3 regions of the Aliivibrio friggae genome follow, and region 2 is predicted to be linked to each of the others. Evidence: predicted binding sites of a transcription regulator. Region 2 holds the regulator's gene; each other region holds the start of a gene.

Region 1 (5,282 bases), 390 kb from region 2:
GCAGATAAAGGTACTGCAACCTTCTCTGATTTAGCTAACTCAGTATCAGAAGAGTACAACTTCTGGCTAGGTGATGCGTTTGCTTCTGGTGGCTCTAATGGCTACGACCATAAAGCGATGGGTATTACAGCAAAAGGGGCGTGGGAATCAGTTAAACGTCACTTCCGTGAAATGGATATTGATTGTCAAACAACAGACTTCACCGTTGCTGGTGTTGGTGATATGGCGGGAGATGTGTTTGGTAATGGTATGTTGCTATCAAAACATATTCGCCTTCAAGCGGCATTTAACCATATGCATATCTTCATTGACCCGAATCCAAATTCAGAACTGACTTGGCCAGAGCGTGCTCGTTTATTCGAATTACCTCGTTCAAGCTGGGAAGATTACAATAAAGATCTGATCTCTCAAGGTGGTGGAATTTTCTCTCGTCGTGCTAAGTCGATAGATCTTTCTCCTGAAATTCAGAAGATGTTAGGTACCCGTAAGCAGTCATTAGCTCCAAACGATTTAATCCAGATGATCTTAAAAATGAATGTGGATCTATTATGGAATGGCGGGATCGGAACATACGTTAAATCAGAAAAAGAGACCAGTGCTGATGTTGGTGACCGTGCTAATGATTCTTTACGAATCAATGGTTCAGAGCTAAATGCGAAGGTTGTTGGTGAGGGCGGTAACTTAGGCATGACTCAATTGGGTCGTATTGAATATGGCCAGAAAGGTGGACGTGTTAATACCGATTTTGTTGATAACGTAGGCGGTGTTGACTGTTCTGATAATGAAGTAAACATTAAGATCTTACTGAATGGTTTAGTGGCTAATGGTGATCTAACCTATAAGCAACGTAATGTTCTGCTTCAGAAAATGGAAGATGAAGTAGGTGAGATTGTTCTTGATGATGCATATTGTCAGGCAGAATCAATTTCAGTTGCTGAGCAACAAGGTACATCGTTAGTTAAAGAACAAATTCGTTTTATTCATAACCTAGAGAAGAAAGGTCAATTGGATCGCGGATTAGAGTTTATTCCTGATGATGAAACTCTGATTGAACGTGAAAAAATGGGGCAGGGTCTAACTCGTCCAGAGCTTTCAGTTCTTGTTGCTTATGGAAAAATGGTTCTAAAAGATGAGCTAGCCTGTGATGAGATTGCAAATAATCCATACCATGCTGATTTACTAACGACTTACTTCCCAACTGAGTTACAACGTAACTATAAAGCAGAAATGGATAATCATCCACTTCGTTCAGAAATCATCGCGACTTGTTTAGCAAATCAGATGGTTAATGAGATGGGCTGTAATTTCATCACTCGTTTGCAAGAAGAGACAGGTTACACCGTCACTGATATTGCGAATGCGTATTCAGCAACTCGAGCTATCTTTGATTTTGGTGATTTATTTAAAGAGATCCGTAATCTCGATAATATCTCAACGACAGAAGCTCAGTACGAAGCGTTATTTGCCATGCGCAGAACCATTCGTCGAGTGACTCGTTGGTTATTACGTAATGGCTCACAAAATATGTCAATTCAGCAGCTTATCGAAAAATATAAGCCTGCAGTTAATGAGATTAAAGATAACCTTGATAGTTACTTAGTTAACGATGAAGTGGTTGAGCACATTGAACAAGCAAATCACTATCTAGAAATGGGTGTACCTTGCGAGTTAGGTAATGTACTTGCTCGTCTAAGTAGCCTGTACTCTGCGATGGACATTTCAGCTGTTGCGGTAGATATGAAGCAACCAGTTTCAACGACAGCGCGTTTATACTATGTTCTGGGTGATAAGTTATCTCTGCATTGGTTCTTAAAACAGATTAATAACCAAGGTGTTGATAACCATTGGCAAGCGCTTGCTCGTGCTTCTTTCCGTGAAGACCTAGATTGGCAGCAACGTCAATTGACTCAATTAGTACTTGCTGAGTACAAAGATACCGAGTCAGTTGAAAAGGCCATTGAAGAGTGGTGTGAAAAGAACGCGGCCTCTGTAGGACGTTGGGATAATATCTTGAATGAGTTTAAGGTCGGTTCAGTCCATGAATTCGCTAAATTCTCGGTAGCATTAAGAGAACTTACGTTATTAAACTTAAGCTGTACGTCAAAACAGTAAAGCAACAATTAAGCTGATTATTATAATCAGATAAACGTTTGCTTAATGAAGGGGAAAGTGAGTTTATATTCACTTTCCCTTTTTATTTCCCCGAGAATTTTCTAATTTATCTATATTAATAAGCGTTTTTTGTGATTTATTATTCTTTATGTCATTTAAGGGCGAAAAATAAGCCATAAATATTAATGAATAAAGTACGATTAAGTTTGAATTGTGAATAAAATCAGTGAATAATGACTCCCCGTTTATACGGGACTTATTTTGGAGTTACAATGTTATATCGCATCGCCAGAGCTGGCATTTTCAAACTTGATGCTGAAAAAGCACATGACCTAGCAATTCAAAATTTCAAACGCTTTACCGGCACTCCTCTCGATCTCTTCTATCGTCAAAAATTGGCTTCTAAACCTGTAGAAGTTATGGGCATTACCTTTAAAAATCCACTTGGCCTTGCGGCTGGTCTTGATAAAAACGGCGAATGTATTGAAGCATTTGGCGCAATGGGTTTTGGTTTTATTGAAGTGGGAACTGTAACTCCTCGTCCTCAAGCAGGTAATGATAAACCTCGTCTATTCCGTCTTATTGAAGCGGAAGGCATTATCAACCGTATGGGTTTCAATAACCTTGGTGTTGATAATCTTGTTGAGAACGTAAAGAAAGCAAAGTTTGATGGTGTTATTGGTATTAACATTGGCAAAAACAAAGATACGCCAATTGAAAAGGGTACGGAAGATTACCTAATTTGTATGGAGAAGGTATATCAATACGCTGGTTACATTGCGATTAATATCTCATCACCAAACACTCCAGGACTTCGTACGCTTCAATATGGCGAAGCATTAGATGATCTTCTTTCTCAATTAAAAGAGAAGCAAAAAGAATTAGCAGAGAAATACGGTAAGTACGTACCGATTGCGCTAAAGATTGCCCCGGACTTAGATGACAACGAATTATCTCAAATTGCAGCATCATTAATTAAGTTTAAGGTTGATGGTGTGATTGCAACCAATACAACATTAGATCGTTCTATGGTTGAAGGCATGAAGCACGCAGAAGAAATGGGAGGCTTAAGTGGCCGTCCTGTTCAAACTCGTAGTACTGAAGTGGTTCGTCGTCTTAAAGAACTACTTGGTGATAACTTACCAATCATTGGGGTAGGTGGCGTTGACTCTTATGTTGCTGCAAAAGAGAAAATGGTTGCTGGTGCAGATCTAGTTCAAGTATATTCTGGCTTCATCTATAAAGGCCCTGGTCTAGTTAGAGATATCGTAAATAATATTTAAGAAGCATAAAAAGTAGCGAAAGTTGCTTACAGACTGTTCGATTGGAAGGGGGAATGTGAATTTCCCCTTTTTTTATTCCTAAGCTCTTGTAAAATTAGAAGTTAATTGCATCAGTATATTTTTGACTGAAAATAAACACACTTTTTCAGCATAATTTGCAGTAATTGATGATTGGCTTACGAAGGGACTCTTCCCATTTTTCAAGAGAGAAACCATAATGCTTAAACCCAGTGATACATGGAATTGGTATTACGATAATAAAGCACAATCTCTAATGCTCGATTTGGGTATGGATATGGTCTTTCGTGTGAACTTACCTTGTAAAGTTCTTATCGATGGTGCTTTTGAGCAATGCAAATTCTCTGTCGATGATGCCTCTGCCTATCAAATGTTCGTAGAATACATTTCATTTCTTCCGCTATCGGAACCTCGCAAAGTGGAGCTTGCCCTTAACTGTGTTGCAGCAAAGCGCTTTCATAAACCTATGTTACCTAAAAGTTGGTTCTTTGAGCCACAAGGTGAGGGATATTGCCCTGAAGAAGGGGAAGTGGTCTCTCTTAAAAATGATTTAGGTGAAGGACATTTCATTATTGTTGAGAACTACGAATGTGCCAGTATGTGTATGTTGGTAGATATGGACTCGTTTGCACTTAACCCAACCAAATACATGGCATTTTGTGAACCTATTAAAGTGATGCACGATCGCATGGCTAAGATGCAAGTGGTTAACTCTGCTTACTATGCATTAGTAGGGTAGTAAGCCTTTCTTTTCTATTTTAGCCTCTCTTTAGTTTTACTCTTCATTCAAGCAAACGCCTTATCTCACCTTTAAAGTGCTATTCAAACCTCCCAAAAGAAGTAATTCTCGCTTTTAGCTTACCTATTTAGCGTTAATTTTCCCGTATTACTATCTCTTATAAATGAGATCTAGCCCCAATATTCCGCATATTTATTTTTAATATCCCATTGATAAAATCATCTGAAATATAAATAAATTCCTTATTTACGCCTATTTGTAATTAAATAACCTATGTAAAAACTAAGTGGTATAGTCCAGTTTATGTATCTTTTTGTTGTCTGTGTTTGTTTCCATTTAGAAACGCAGTAAAAAAGGGTTAGCATGATTAATTGTTAACTGTATGTTTTCTAAGATATTAGTTGGGTGGTGAGCTTTGTGTTTATCTACAATCTAATTGTCCTCTTTCAACTAGATTCATGTATAATGCGAGGTAATTTAATAACCAAAAGAATCTCATGAAAAAATACTTAGCCATCACTTCTAAAGGCCTTGAAAACCTACTCGCTGACGAACTTATTGCACTTGGTGTTACAGACCCAAAATTGGTTTATGCAGGGGTAATGTTTGAAGCTCCAACAGACGTTGTTTATCGTTGTTGCTTATGGAGTCGTATCGCGTCACGTTTTATTCAAGTTCTGTCTGAGTTTGATGTTCGTGATGATATGGATTTATACCTAGGTGCTTCTGCAATCAATTGGCCTAATTATTTCAGTGCTGATAAAACATTGGTGGTGGACTTTAACGGTACTAACCGTGAGATTCGAAACAGCCAATACGGCGCATTAAAAGTAAAAGATGCGATTGTTGACCGTTTTACAAAAGCTGACTTAGAGCGTCCAAACATTGATAAAGCTGAGCCTGATTTGCGTGTACATATGCGTTTGTCTGGTGAGAAAGGGATTCTTGGCTTTGACTTAATTGGTTCAGGTTTACATCAACGTGGCTACCGTACTGAAGCAGGTCGTGCACCACTACGTGAAACATTAGCTGCAGCCTTAGTACTTCGTAGTACTTGGGATGAGAGCAAACCATTATTAGATCCAATGTGTGGTTCAGGTACGTTACTGATTGAAGCGGCACTAATGGCT
Region 2 (5,282 bases):
ACAGTAAATTTTTAAAGCGAGAAGTACTGAAGCGGGTCGTGGTGCCATAATTTAAGTTTTTAGCGTCAACAACTTCTTTTCTATTTAGGTGGTTTTCAAGTCGTAATACGGCTTCTAAAGAGATATCACTGTCTGCGATAGGTGTACCATCAGCTTTGATGATTGTTACGTGATCTTCTTTAGCTAGTTCTAGCTTGGTTTTTATATAAACATCTAAGGCTTTTAAATCAGAAAAAGAAACTTGGTCATCATTTATTTCTTTTATGACGCGTGAGATTTCTTCAGACATTCCACCTTCGACCTTTTTTTCAAGCCAATCAGAAAGTGTTGAGTTAAAAATAAATAAACCAAGAGACATGGTAAATATCATGCATATGATAGGTAGGTAGAGCCATTTTTTGCTGATTGTGTTTTTGTTCATCTAACAATATCCAATAATTCATTAGGCCAATTAATCGGCTTTAATACCATATATAGGGTATCTGAATTAAAGGTGAAATAATAGATTATTTACAATAAAGTTAATACGATGTGATTGATAAGGTTGGTTGGTTAAGTTTTTGTTCTGAATGATTTTAATTTGAAACTGTAAAATAAATAAGTTAAAACGAGGAGATGCAGATACTGCCTTTAGTTTAAAACTAAGAACAGTATCTGAAATTATGAAGGAGAATTATTGTGAGCTAATTTATAATTGCTTTCTTAGTTCACATCTTGTTTCCGATGAAACAACAGACCAATGTGTGCCTTTAATTGCTCCCTCAAGAGACCATAATAATTCATCACTAACATGGCTAGAATGAGTTTGTTGAATTGCTTTATAAGCATTTACTGAGCCTGTACTACGTAGTTCTTCTACTGTATTAATCCCTGCTTTCTTTAGCATTCTTTCTGTAGCTAATCGAAGGTTTGGTAAATCTTTAATACGTGATGGTTCTGCGGTTTTCTGTTTTTCTTTATCTTTTTTCGCGACATCTAAAGCTATAACAGCTTGAAGCAAGATGGAATCTGGTTCATTCCAACACTCCTCAGGAAGAGCAAAATATTTAGTAACAACTGGAAAACCACGTTTTTTATAAACGTAAGGTTCAAATCCTTGCTCTTTAAATAAATTAATCGTTTCTTCGCTTGATCGTAAATGCAGTTTGTCTTGAACGACAAGGGCAAACATAGTGTCATCTATAAAGACACCAAAGCCACCAAACATTGAACGCGAAGAGATCTTCCCAAGAGAGGAAAGTAAACGAAGTGATTCTTTTAGTATTGGTTTATCCATTGCAATAATTCTCGGTTAGTAAGTCTATGTCACTAAACAACTGAGCCCGAGGAAATAGTAGCAAGCTTAAAAGAAATCATTGTTATTTTAACGTAAAAATTAACAACGATTGACAGAATACTCGCCGTCGGCAACCCCGCTACCTTATATATAATACGTAGGCCGGAAGCTTTGCGTCCTATACTTTCGCATAGTTTGCCATGTTCGTGACACTATTGATGATATAGCAATCAATAAGGTGTGTTATAGCAAAAAACGCCATTATGTGATCTTGGTTCACATAATGGCGTTGTTTTTTTGTTATCTCTGTTCAAGTTTTAAATAAAAAAGAGAAATAAATAAGTTTTTGATATAAAAAGAATTGTAATTATTATTTTAAACGATTAAGAACACTACTGCGAGAAACAACCTCTGGCTGCATTTCAAAAACACGACGTTCGTGATGTTTATCCTTAATTCGCTCTAATAATATCTCTACCGCAGTTTTTCCTACACGACGTTTAGGTTGGTGGATCGTCGTTAGCGGTGGTGAGAAGTAAGCTGAAAGTTCTATATTATCGTAGCCAATAACAGAAATATCTTCAGGCACTCGCAAACCAGATTGCTTAATTCGACTGATTGCAGCCAGAGCCATTATATCGTTAAAACAAAATAAAGCAGTTGGACGCTCTTGCATGGCTAATAGCTTATCAATCGCTTTTGATGCAGAAGCGCATTCAAAGTCACCTTCTAATATCCATTCTGATTTAAATGGCAAGTTAGCTTCTTCATGAGCGCGTTGAAAACCATGAACACGTTCTTTACATGTGGTTTTTTCAGCTTGACCTGTAATACAAGCAATTTGAGTATGGCCATTTTCGATCAAATGTTTTGTTGCTAAATAGCCACCTTTTTCAGAGTTATCAATGATTTTATCTGTGTGTGGACTATCAGGGCCCCAGTCCATAATTACCATTGGTAACTCGGTATTCTTTTCAAGTAGTGCTAATAATTGTTCATTAAGATCTGAACACATAACCAATAAGCCATCTACTCGTTTTTCAGAAAGCATACGAAGGTAATGTTTTTGTTTATCTAAATCGCCCTCGGTATTACACATAAATAGTGTGTAACCTTGTTTGTAGCAGTAGTTTTCAACCCCATGCATTACTTCAGCAAAAAATGGGTTAAATGATTGAGTTACTAGCATACCAATAGTACGTGTCGTATTGCACTTTAAACTACGAGCAACAGCACTTGGTGCATAGTTAAGTTCTTCAACTGCTTCCCATACACGCTTTTGAGTTGCTTCTGCGACAAAGCGTGTCTTGTTAATTACGTGCGATACCGTGGTGGTTGAAACCGAAGCAAGTTTTGCAACGTCTTTAATAGTAGCCATATAAAAGCCTTAAATGATTATTAAGGGGCTATTTATCTTCCAACAAAAATGAGTTTTGATCTGTAAAGAACTGATGGAAGATAAATAGGCCCTAAGTCTAGGTATAAATAAAAAGGTATAAATAAAAAAAACCGCCAAAAATGCGGTTTTCATTTAGTTTTCAAATTTTATCGTTTGCGTTCACATTTTATAGGTAAAGCATAGTGCAAACAATTATTGATTTAATAAATTTTGGTTGTAATCTGATTTACATCACGGACTTGTTAGTTTATTGCATCAATTTTAGCATTTATATTACTCACCGGTAAGGAAAGTCGCATCTAATCGTAAGAACGCAACTAAAAAGTCGGTAACAGAAGCATAAAAACCAAACTCATCTCTTTCTTTACATATTTGACTAAATCTTGGAACCCATGAAAGTAATTGTTCGTTGATAAACGTTAGTTGAGCATTCATGTAAGTTTCAAAATCTTCTTCAGATGATTGCTGATTTGTCATGGCAATTAAGTTACCAAGAAAATCTAATTCAATAGCAATATGGTCAGCAGGTTCGTTAAACTCAGACTTTTGTGCAATGTCATATTTTGAAAGTAGATCTCGCATATCTTGAGCTGGCTTGCCATTTAGGATGCCTGCCTTGTCTAAATATATCGACGCGTAAGGCAGAGCACTGTTTTTATCCGAGCCTAGAAAGGCTTGACAGAAATCAGCAGATAGCTCAAGTTGCACGTCTTCGCGGCTTTGTAATTGATTTAGTTTTTCAATTAAAGCATTCATCGATGTCGCTAACGTTGGAGTTTCAGCCAAGCTTGCTAAAAAAGTACGTACTTCAAAACTGTTGTACTGCTCAAGCTGCTCAGTTGTTAGTTCATTAGCTAATAAGCTTGAAAGCCACCAGTAAATTTCAGCGCGTTGTTCATTAAATGCTGTTAATTCGTTCATTTATCTTTTACTCCAAAAAGTTTATTTAAGAATTGTACTGGATAAGTATGAAAAGGAATAGCACCTCTCATTAACAGGGTGTATAAATATATGAGTAAAGATTAATGTTCGATTTTTATTAAGAATTGTCTTGAATCAATTAAAATACAGAAATATCAATTGAGAATTGGCATTATTACAAAATATGAATAGAATAAGATAAGAACCATCCTAATAACCATAAAAAAGAGAAGATTATGAGCTATCACATTTTAGTTGTTGAAGACGAAGTGGTAACTCGCTCTAAACTTGTAGGCTATTTTGAAGCCGAGGGATATCAAGTGAGCGAGGCTGAAACAGGGGCAGAAATGCGAACTATTTTGGCTGAACAAAAAGTTGATTTAATTATGCTTGATATAAACCTACCAGGAGAGGATGGTTTATTGTTGGCGCGTGAATTACGCAGTCAGTCGAATATTGGTATTATTCTTGTTACAGGACGAACAGATAGTATTGACCGCATTGTTGGTCTAGAAATGGGGGCTGATGATTATGTTACTAAGCCTGTTGAATTACGTGAGCTATTAGTACGAGTGAAAAATTTATTTTGGCGTATGTCGTTAGTCAATGAACCTGTTGAAGTGGATGAGTCGAGTATTGTTCGCTTTGGTGAGTGGACTTTTGATATCCAACGTCGTGCTTTGTCAAATAATGGCGAGCCAGTAAAACTCACGAAAGCAGAATATGAATTATTGGTTGCTCTGTCTTCATACCCAAATACGGTTCTATCACGTGAACGTATTTTGAATATGATCAGTCATCGCGTAGATGCCCCAAATGATAGAACGATTGATGTACTGATCCGTAGAATGCGAGCAAAAATGGAAGTGGATCCAAAAAATCCTCAAATTTTTGTCACTGTACACGGTGAAGGTTATATGTTCGCAGGAGATTAATTTTCATAAACTGCGATAGATAATACAGAAAGCCACTCAAAATTGAGTGGCTTTTTTTGTTGTTATATCAATGTCAATACTGATTTCGCCTCATACATAAGAAAAGCTGTCTTTAATTTTTGTTTGTACTACTATGTTATGTGATGTCTATTCAAAAATAATTATTATGGGTTAGTGATGAAACAATTTTTTAAAATGGCAATGATTGCCTCTGCGTTAGTCGGTGTGGTTGGCTGTCAGAGTACTGGTGGTGAGTCAGCAGTGGCTGTAACTGAGCAAAATGACAAAGTACAATCAGTATCAACATTTGATGCGCTTCAGAAACAATATTCATTAGATAAAACAACTTTTGATTCTGTAGACTCTTTTTCAATTTATTCAGAAGCCGCATACGCGACAATGATGGAAGAGTGGGCTGAAGCAAAAGAGATCTTTTTAGAAATTGAAAAAGAGCCAGGGCTAATTAATGAAGAGTACTCAATGTTCTCTTCGGGTTCTTATGCTGCAAAGTACATGTCTTTAGTTGCAGTTGCCGATAGTGAACTTTCGAAACTTAAACGTTATAAAGCAACGGCAGATGTCGTATTGTCTGATGCTATTGCACAGATGGCATATTTGATTGAGATTGATGCTAAAAAGTATTACTCACAAGAGTTTTCAAGCCTAAACACTCAGTATAAAGCACTCTTTGTAACTGTGGTTGAAAACGATATTGCTGAAGCTCAAACTAAGCAAGCATCATTTCTAACCA
Region 3 (5,282 bases), 240 kb from region 2:
CTTGCTCACTAAAAATAGCGACAAGAACATTTGCACCAGTGACTTCACTGCGACCTGATGATTGAACATGAAAAACAGCTCGCTGAAGAACACGTTGAAAGCTTAACGTAGGCTGAGTTTCACGACTTTCATCATCAACAGGAATCAACGGCGTCGTTTGTGTAATGAATTCATCAATTTCAGTTGCCAATGCCTTTAAATCGGTATGGCAAGCTAAAAGAGCTTCGTGAGCAGATGGGTTCTCTAATAGAGCAAATAACAAATGCTCTACTGTCATGAATTCATGACGCTTTTCTCGTGCACGAGCAAACGCGCTGTTTAAACTCGCTTCTAATTCTTTATTTAGCATAGGAACCTCCCAAAACACCAAAATATGGTGTAACGAACAAACTTACGCTTGTTCCATTGTACACAGCAGTGGGTGCTCATTATCACGCGAATACGTATTGACTTGCGCAACTTTAGTTTCTGCAACTTCAGCAGTGAAAACCCCACATACTGCTTTCCCTTCATAATGCACTGTTAGCATTAATTGTGTTGCTTTTTCCAAATCCATGGAAAAAAATTTATCTAAAACTTCGACAACAAACTCCATTGGAGTGTAATCATCATTATTTAAAACCACCTTATACATTGGTGGTGGTTTTAACCCAGTTTTCTCCAATTCCAATACATCTGAATCAGGAGAAATCCATTCATATGGTTTGCTCATGTCGCCAACTGATTAGTTAAATAACATTCCCAGATACCTTTTAGTATCCCCTTATTATTCAGCCTAATCCAGACCGGTAACGACATCAAACAAAAGATGTCATTTTCATGTCTTTATCACTTATTTTTTACTTAATCGAATACAAAATCGACGATACAAACTAAAGGATAGTGCGTTTTTTTTGTTATCACCAACTTATTTATCAATCTGATATTACTGATAATAATGTTAATCTCAGATGTGATATAATGCGTGAATGTTACAAAAGTAAATAAATTGTACTTGACTCCCTCTTTAGATTTAATAGAGTGTAGTAATTAGTGGTTATCAATTAATCAGATTTTTAATTGATGAACATTATGCTAGGTAAATTAAATGCAGAAGGATGTATAGCATGGCAACAGGTACAGTAAAATGGTTCAATAACGCTAAAGGGTTTGGCTTCATTTGTCCTGAAGATGAAGATGGTGATATTTTTGCTCACTATTCTACAATTGAAATGGATGGCTACCGCACATTAAAAGCAGGACAAGCCGTTACCTACGAAATTCATGAAGGACCAAAAGGCTTTCACGCAAGTGAAATTAAACCACTTGAAGGAGAGCTTGCTAAATAACCTTCGTGACGACTAAAAAGGTGAGTATTGGTACTCACCTTTTTTGAACCTATCAAAATAGCCACACTCCAACTCTTATCACGTCCAACTTTAGGCCTTAACTTTGAAATATTTATTATCCTTCGTATTGTTCATTTTTCTAAGTGGTTGCGTGTCAGAAACCATTGAAGAAAAAAGCACGATTAATCTTGTTACCATTGGCAATATCAATGATGTGGTTGCAGGAAAACATTTTTTTTCTTGGCACCCAACGATTAGTGCGAATTACTTAAACACTGAACTGAATGATAATAATACGGAACAACAATTTATTACCTCATTAAAAAACGAGTTAATACAAAAAGGCTTTATCTACACTGACAACCTAACACAAGCAGATTTTTATATTGGCTATGGATTGGGTATCGATAGTGCGATTAGTGATCAACAGATTTTAAATAAAACAGGTCTACTGACAGGTCTACAGCCTTTAAATACAGCAGATGAACAAGAAAAAAATAAAGCCAGCGTATTTATCGCTGTATTTCTACCCAATCAAGTCAATGCCTCTTGGACTATATTGGCACAAGGTTACACCAATACCGATGATAGTAGAAAAGATGCCATGAACGAATTACTGCAATTCATGTTTCACAGCTTAGAAAGTAAGATTTAGATCACACAGATTAAATGTTAACCAAAAATAAAGAAGCAGCGAATATCGCTGCTTTTTTATTTCTAAGATTATCGATTATGAGGAACAGCTAATTTCCATTTTCTTACCCCACTCAGGAGGTAATTGAGCATACTGTTCAAATTCAGGGTGTTCATCAAATGGCGACACTAATAACATAGCTAATACATCAACCTCCCTGTAATCCCCTTCTTTAGCCTTATCAATCGCTTGCTGAGCTAAATAGTTTCGAAGAATGTATTTAGGGTTTACCTTTCTCATCTCCCGACAACGCATCTCGGTGTTCTCTGCTTCACTTTCACAGCGTATTAGATAAAAGTCCATCCATAATGTTGCTGCGTCTCTATCTATAAATAAATCCACCACCGTATGCTTATCTTGAGTATCTAAATAAGACAAAGCTCTCATAAAGCGAGTGTAATCGACTGAATTTTGAGACAGCAACTCAAACATCGATTCAAATAAACGACTGTCTCCTTCTTGCTTAGACAGAAGACCCAATTTTTTCCGCATCGCCTGACTAAAATAACCGTGTAATTGAATTTCGTATTGCTCTAAAGAGGTTTCTAAATCTGATTTATCAATCAATGCAGAAAGAGAATGAGCCAGTGCAGATAAATTCCATAACCCTATTTTAGGCTGCTGGTTAAATGCATAGCGTCCTTGGTAGTCAGAATGATTACAAATGTAGCCGGGCTCATAATCATCAAGAAAACCAAAAGGACCATAATCAAAGGTTTGACCAATAATCGACATATTATCCGTATTCATAACACCATGAGCGAATCCAACCGCTTGCCACTGTGCAATCATATATGCCGTTCTATCTATGATTTGATTGAACATTGCAACATATGGTTTCTCTTCATTTAAGCAATCTGGAAAATGCCATTCAATTACTTTATCCGCTAATAACTTCTGCTCTGCCAATAAATTTGAATAAAACAAATGCTCAAAATGACCAAATCGAATATGAGTCTCAGCCATTCGGATCAGTAAGGCTCCTGTTTCATAACCTTCTCTAAAGACAGGCGTATCACTCGTCATCATCCCTAATGCTCTTGTTGTAGGGATACCTAATCCTGCCATGGCCTCACTGCACAAATATTCACGAATAGTAGATCGAAGTACTGCTCGACCATCACCAGAGCGAGAATAAGGCGTTAGCCCTGCTCCTTTTAAATGAAGATCAAAACGGTTTCCTTCTTTATCTGCTATTTCAGCAAGTAATAACCCGCGGCCATCACCAAGATCAGGATTATAGCTACCAAATTGATGTCCGGCGTATTTCATCGCTAATGGTGAAAAAGCAGACGGCACAGTCTCCCCAGAAAAAGAAGATAATAGCTCTGGGTTATTCTGCGGCATTTCAGGTAAACCAAATCGCATAGCCAATTCACTGTTCCATATTAGCCAATCAGCGTTTTCTAATGGCGTTGGCTGAACATAAGTAAAAAAACAATTCGGCAGTTCTGAATAACGGGTGGTAATTGAAAAGGCGTTCCAAAAAGACATGAGAGTAATCCATTAATAGTGCAATGGACTAACGCTAGCATATTGATAAATGATATGACAGAAATGAAAAAAGCCGCACTAACCATGAGGTTAATGCGGCTTTTCCAATTTGGTACGCCCTGAAGGATTCGAACCTTCGACCACCTCCTTAGAAGGGAGGTGCTCTATCCAGCTGAGCTAAGGGCGCTCTATGGGGTAGGATTATACGAATATACGAAAACAGATCAATCCTTTTCTTATCATTATCTTACTGAATGCTGAAAAATAAAGCAGATTGGCTATTGTTTGATTAAATATAGGCTTTTAACTTCATACTCAATAACATATTTATGGGTGCTGCTATTTTTAAAACTTCACAAACGGAGAAAGCAATCGTTTGCGTCTAGCTATTACTATTTAATTCTGAGACAATACGCACGTCAATCAGTCAAAGCCCTTGTATAGGATTATTATGACCGCTCAAATTATCGATGGAAAACTTATCTCCCAAACTGTTCGCTCAGAAGTTGGGGCTCGTGTTAAAGCTCGCGTAGAAGCCGGATTACGTGCTCCAGGGCTAGCCGTGGTATTAGTAGGACAAGATCCTGCCTCTCAAGTTTATGTTGGAAGTAAACGTCGAGCTTGTGAAGAAGTCGGCTTTATTTCAAAATCTTATGATTTACCAACAACAACGACAGAAGCTGAATTGCTGTCTATTATTGATACATTAAATCAAGATGCTGAAATTGATGGTATTTTAGTTCAACTCCCTCTTCCTGCAGGAATGGACAGCACTAAAATTTTAGAGCGCATTGACCCAGAAAAAGACGTCGATGGCTTCCACCCATACAACGTAGGTCGTCTTTCTCAACGTATTCCAAAGTTACGTTCATGTACCCCAAAAGGTATTATCACTCTGCTTGATCGTTACAATATTCAAGTGCGTGGAATGCACGCAGTTGTGGTTGGAGCATCAAACATCGTTGGTCGCCCAATGACACTTGAATTGCTGCTTGCTGGTTGTACTACTACAACTTGTCACCGATTCACTAAAGATCTTGAACACCATATTCGTCAAGCCGACCTTGTTGTGGTTGCCGTTGGTAAACCAAACTTCATTCCAGGAGAGTGGATTAAAGAAGGCGCTGTCGTGGTCGATGTAGGCATCAATCGCTTAGATTCAGGTAAATTAATTGGTGATGTTGAATACGATGTAGCAAAAACAAAAGCAAGTTACATCACCCCAGTTCCTGGTGGCGTTGGCCCAATGACAGTGGCTAGTTTGATCGAAAATACCTTATTAGCTTGTGAGCAATACCACAGCAAATAACATAAACTATTAACTAAAATATCAATTAGCGAGCTTTATTAGGCTCGCTTTTTTTATATCTGCGCACTGCCACACTTCTTGATTAAATTTCATCCTATTTTCAGTTTTTTCTTGGACAAAATAAGGGTTTAGTAACTAACCTTAAGATGCTTAATAAAAAAAACGGATGACAAGAGGAAATGGATATGAGTATTTTTGACCACTATCAAGCCCGTTATGAAGCGGCAAAAGATGAAGAGATTTCACTGCAAGATTTCTTGTCCTTATGTAGTAATGACAAAAGTGCTTATGCCAATGCAGCAGAAAGACTTCTCATGGCTATTGGGGAACCTGAAGTTATCGATACTGCTCTTGACCCTCAACTTAGCCGTATATTTTCCAACCGTGTGATCTCTCGCTATGAGACATTTAAAGACTTCTACGGTATGGAAGAGCCTATTGAACAAATTATTTCTTA

Evidence for each region. The regulator PurR, encoded in region 2, represses purine synthesis genes. The targets are predictions, from matches to a motif close to TNANGNAAACGTTTNCNTNA.
Region 1: a site for PurR is predicted at 2,139-2,158, ahead of pyrD (quinone-dependent dihydroorotate dehydrogenase). Genes of this name have one in related genera too.
Region 3: a site for PurR is predicted at 3,881-3,900, ahead of folD (bifunctional methylenetetrahydrofolate dehydrogenase/methenyltetrahydrofolate cyclohydrolase FolD). Genes of this name have one in related genera too.

Annotation. Positions count from the first base shown of each region.
Region 1 covers NZ_CM170648.1:1,433,921-1,439,202, forward strand. Annotated here, with positions in the region: gene AC2INI_RS06600 (NAD-glutamate dehydrogenase) at 1-2,112, shown strand, start outside; gene pyrD (quinone-dependent dihydroorotate dehydrogenase) at 2,385-3,395, shown strand; gene AC2INI_RS06610 (cell division protein ZapC) at 3,613-4,152, shown strand; gene rlmKL (bifunctional 23S rRNA (guanine(2069)-N(7))-methyltransferase RlmK/23S rRNA (guanine(2445)-N(2))-methyltransferase RlmL) at 4,650-5,282, shown strand, end outside.
Region 2 covers NZ_CM170648.1:1,820,746-1,826,027, reverse strand. Annotated here, with positions in the region: gene AC2INI_RS08475 (sensor domain-containing diguanylate cyclase) at 1-421, opposite strand, end outside; gene AC2INI_RS08470 (TfoX/Sxy family DNA transformation protein) at 689-1,276, opposite strand; cyclic di-GMP riboswitch class I at 1,403-1,486, opposite strand; gene purR (HTH-type transcriptional repressor PurR) at 1,647-2,654, opposite strand; gene torD (molecular chaperone TorD) at 2,949-3,596, opposite strand; gene torR (two-component system response regulator TorR) at 3,833-4,531, shown strand; gene AC2INI_RS08450 (hypothetical protein) at 4,709-5,282, shown strand, end outside.
Region 3 covers NZ_CM170648.1:2,057,254-2,062,535, forward strand. Annotated here, with positions in the region: gene clpA (ATP-dependent Clp protease ATP-binding subunit ClpA) at 1-349, opposite strand, end outside; gene clpS (ATP-dependent Clp protease adapter ClpS) at 392-712, opposite strand; gene cspD (cold shock domain-containing protein CspD) at 1,107-1,328, shown strand; gene AC2INI_RS09565 (hypothetical protein) at 1,480-1,983, shown strand; gene AC2INI_RS09570 (protein adenylyltransferase SelO) at 2,059-3,516, opposite strand; tRNA gene AC2INI_RS09575 (tRNA-Arg) at 3,627-3,703, opposite strand; gene folD (bifunctional methylenetetrahydrofolate dehydrogenase/methenyltetrahydrofolate cyclohydrolase FolD) at 3,968-4,825, shown strand; gene AC2INI_RS09585 (PrkA family serine protein kinase) at 5,011-5,282, shown strand, end outside.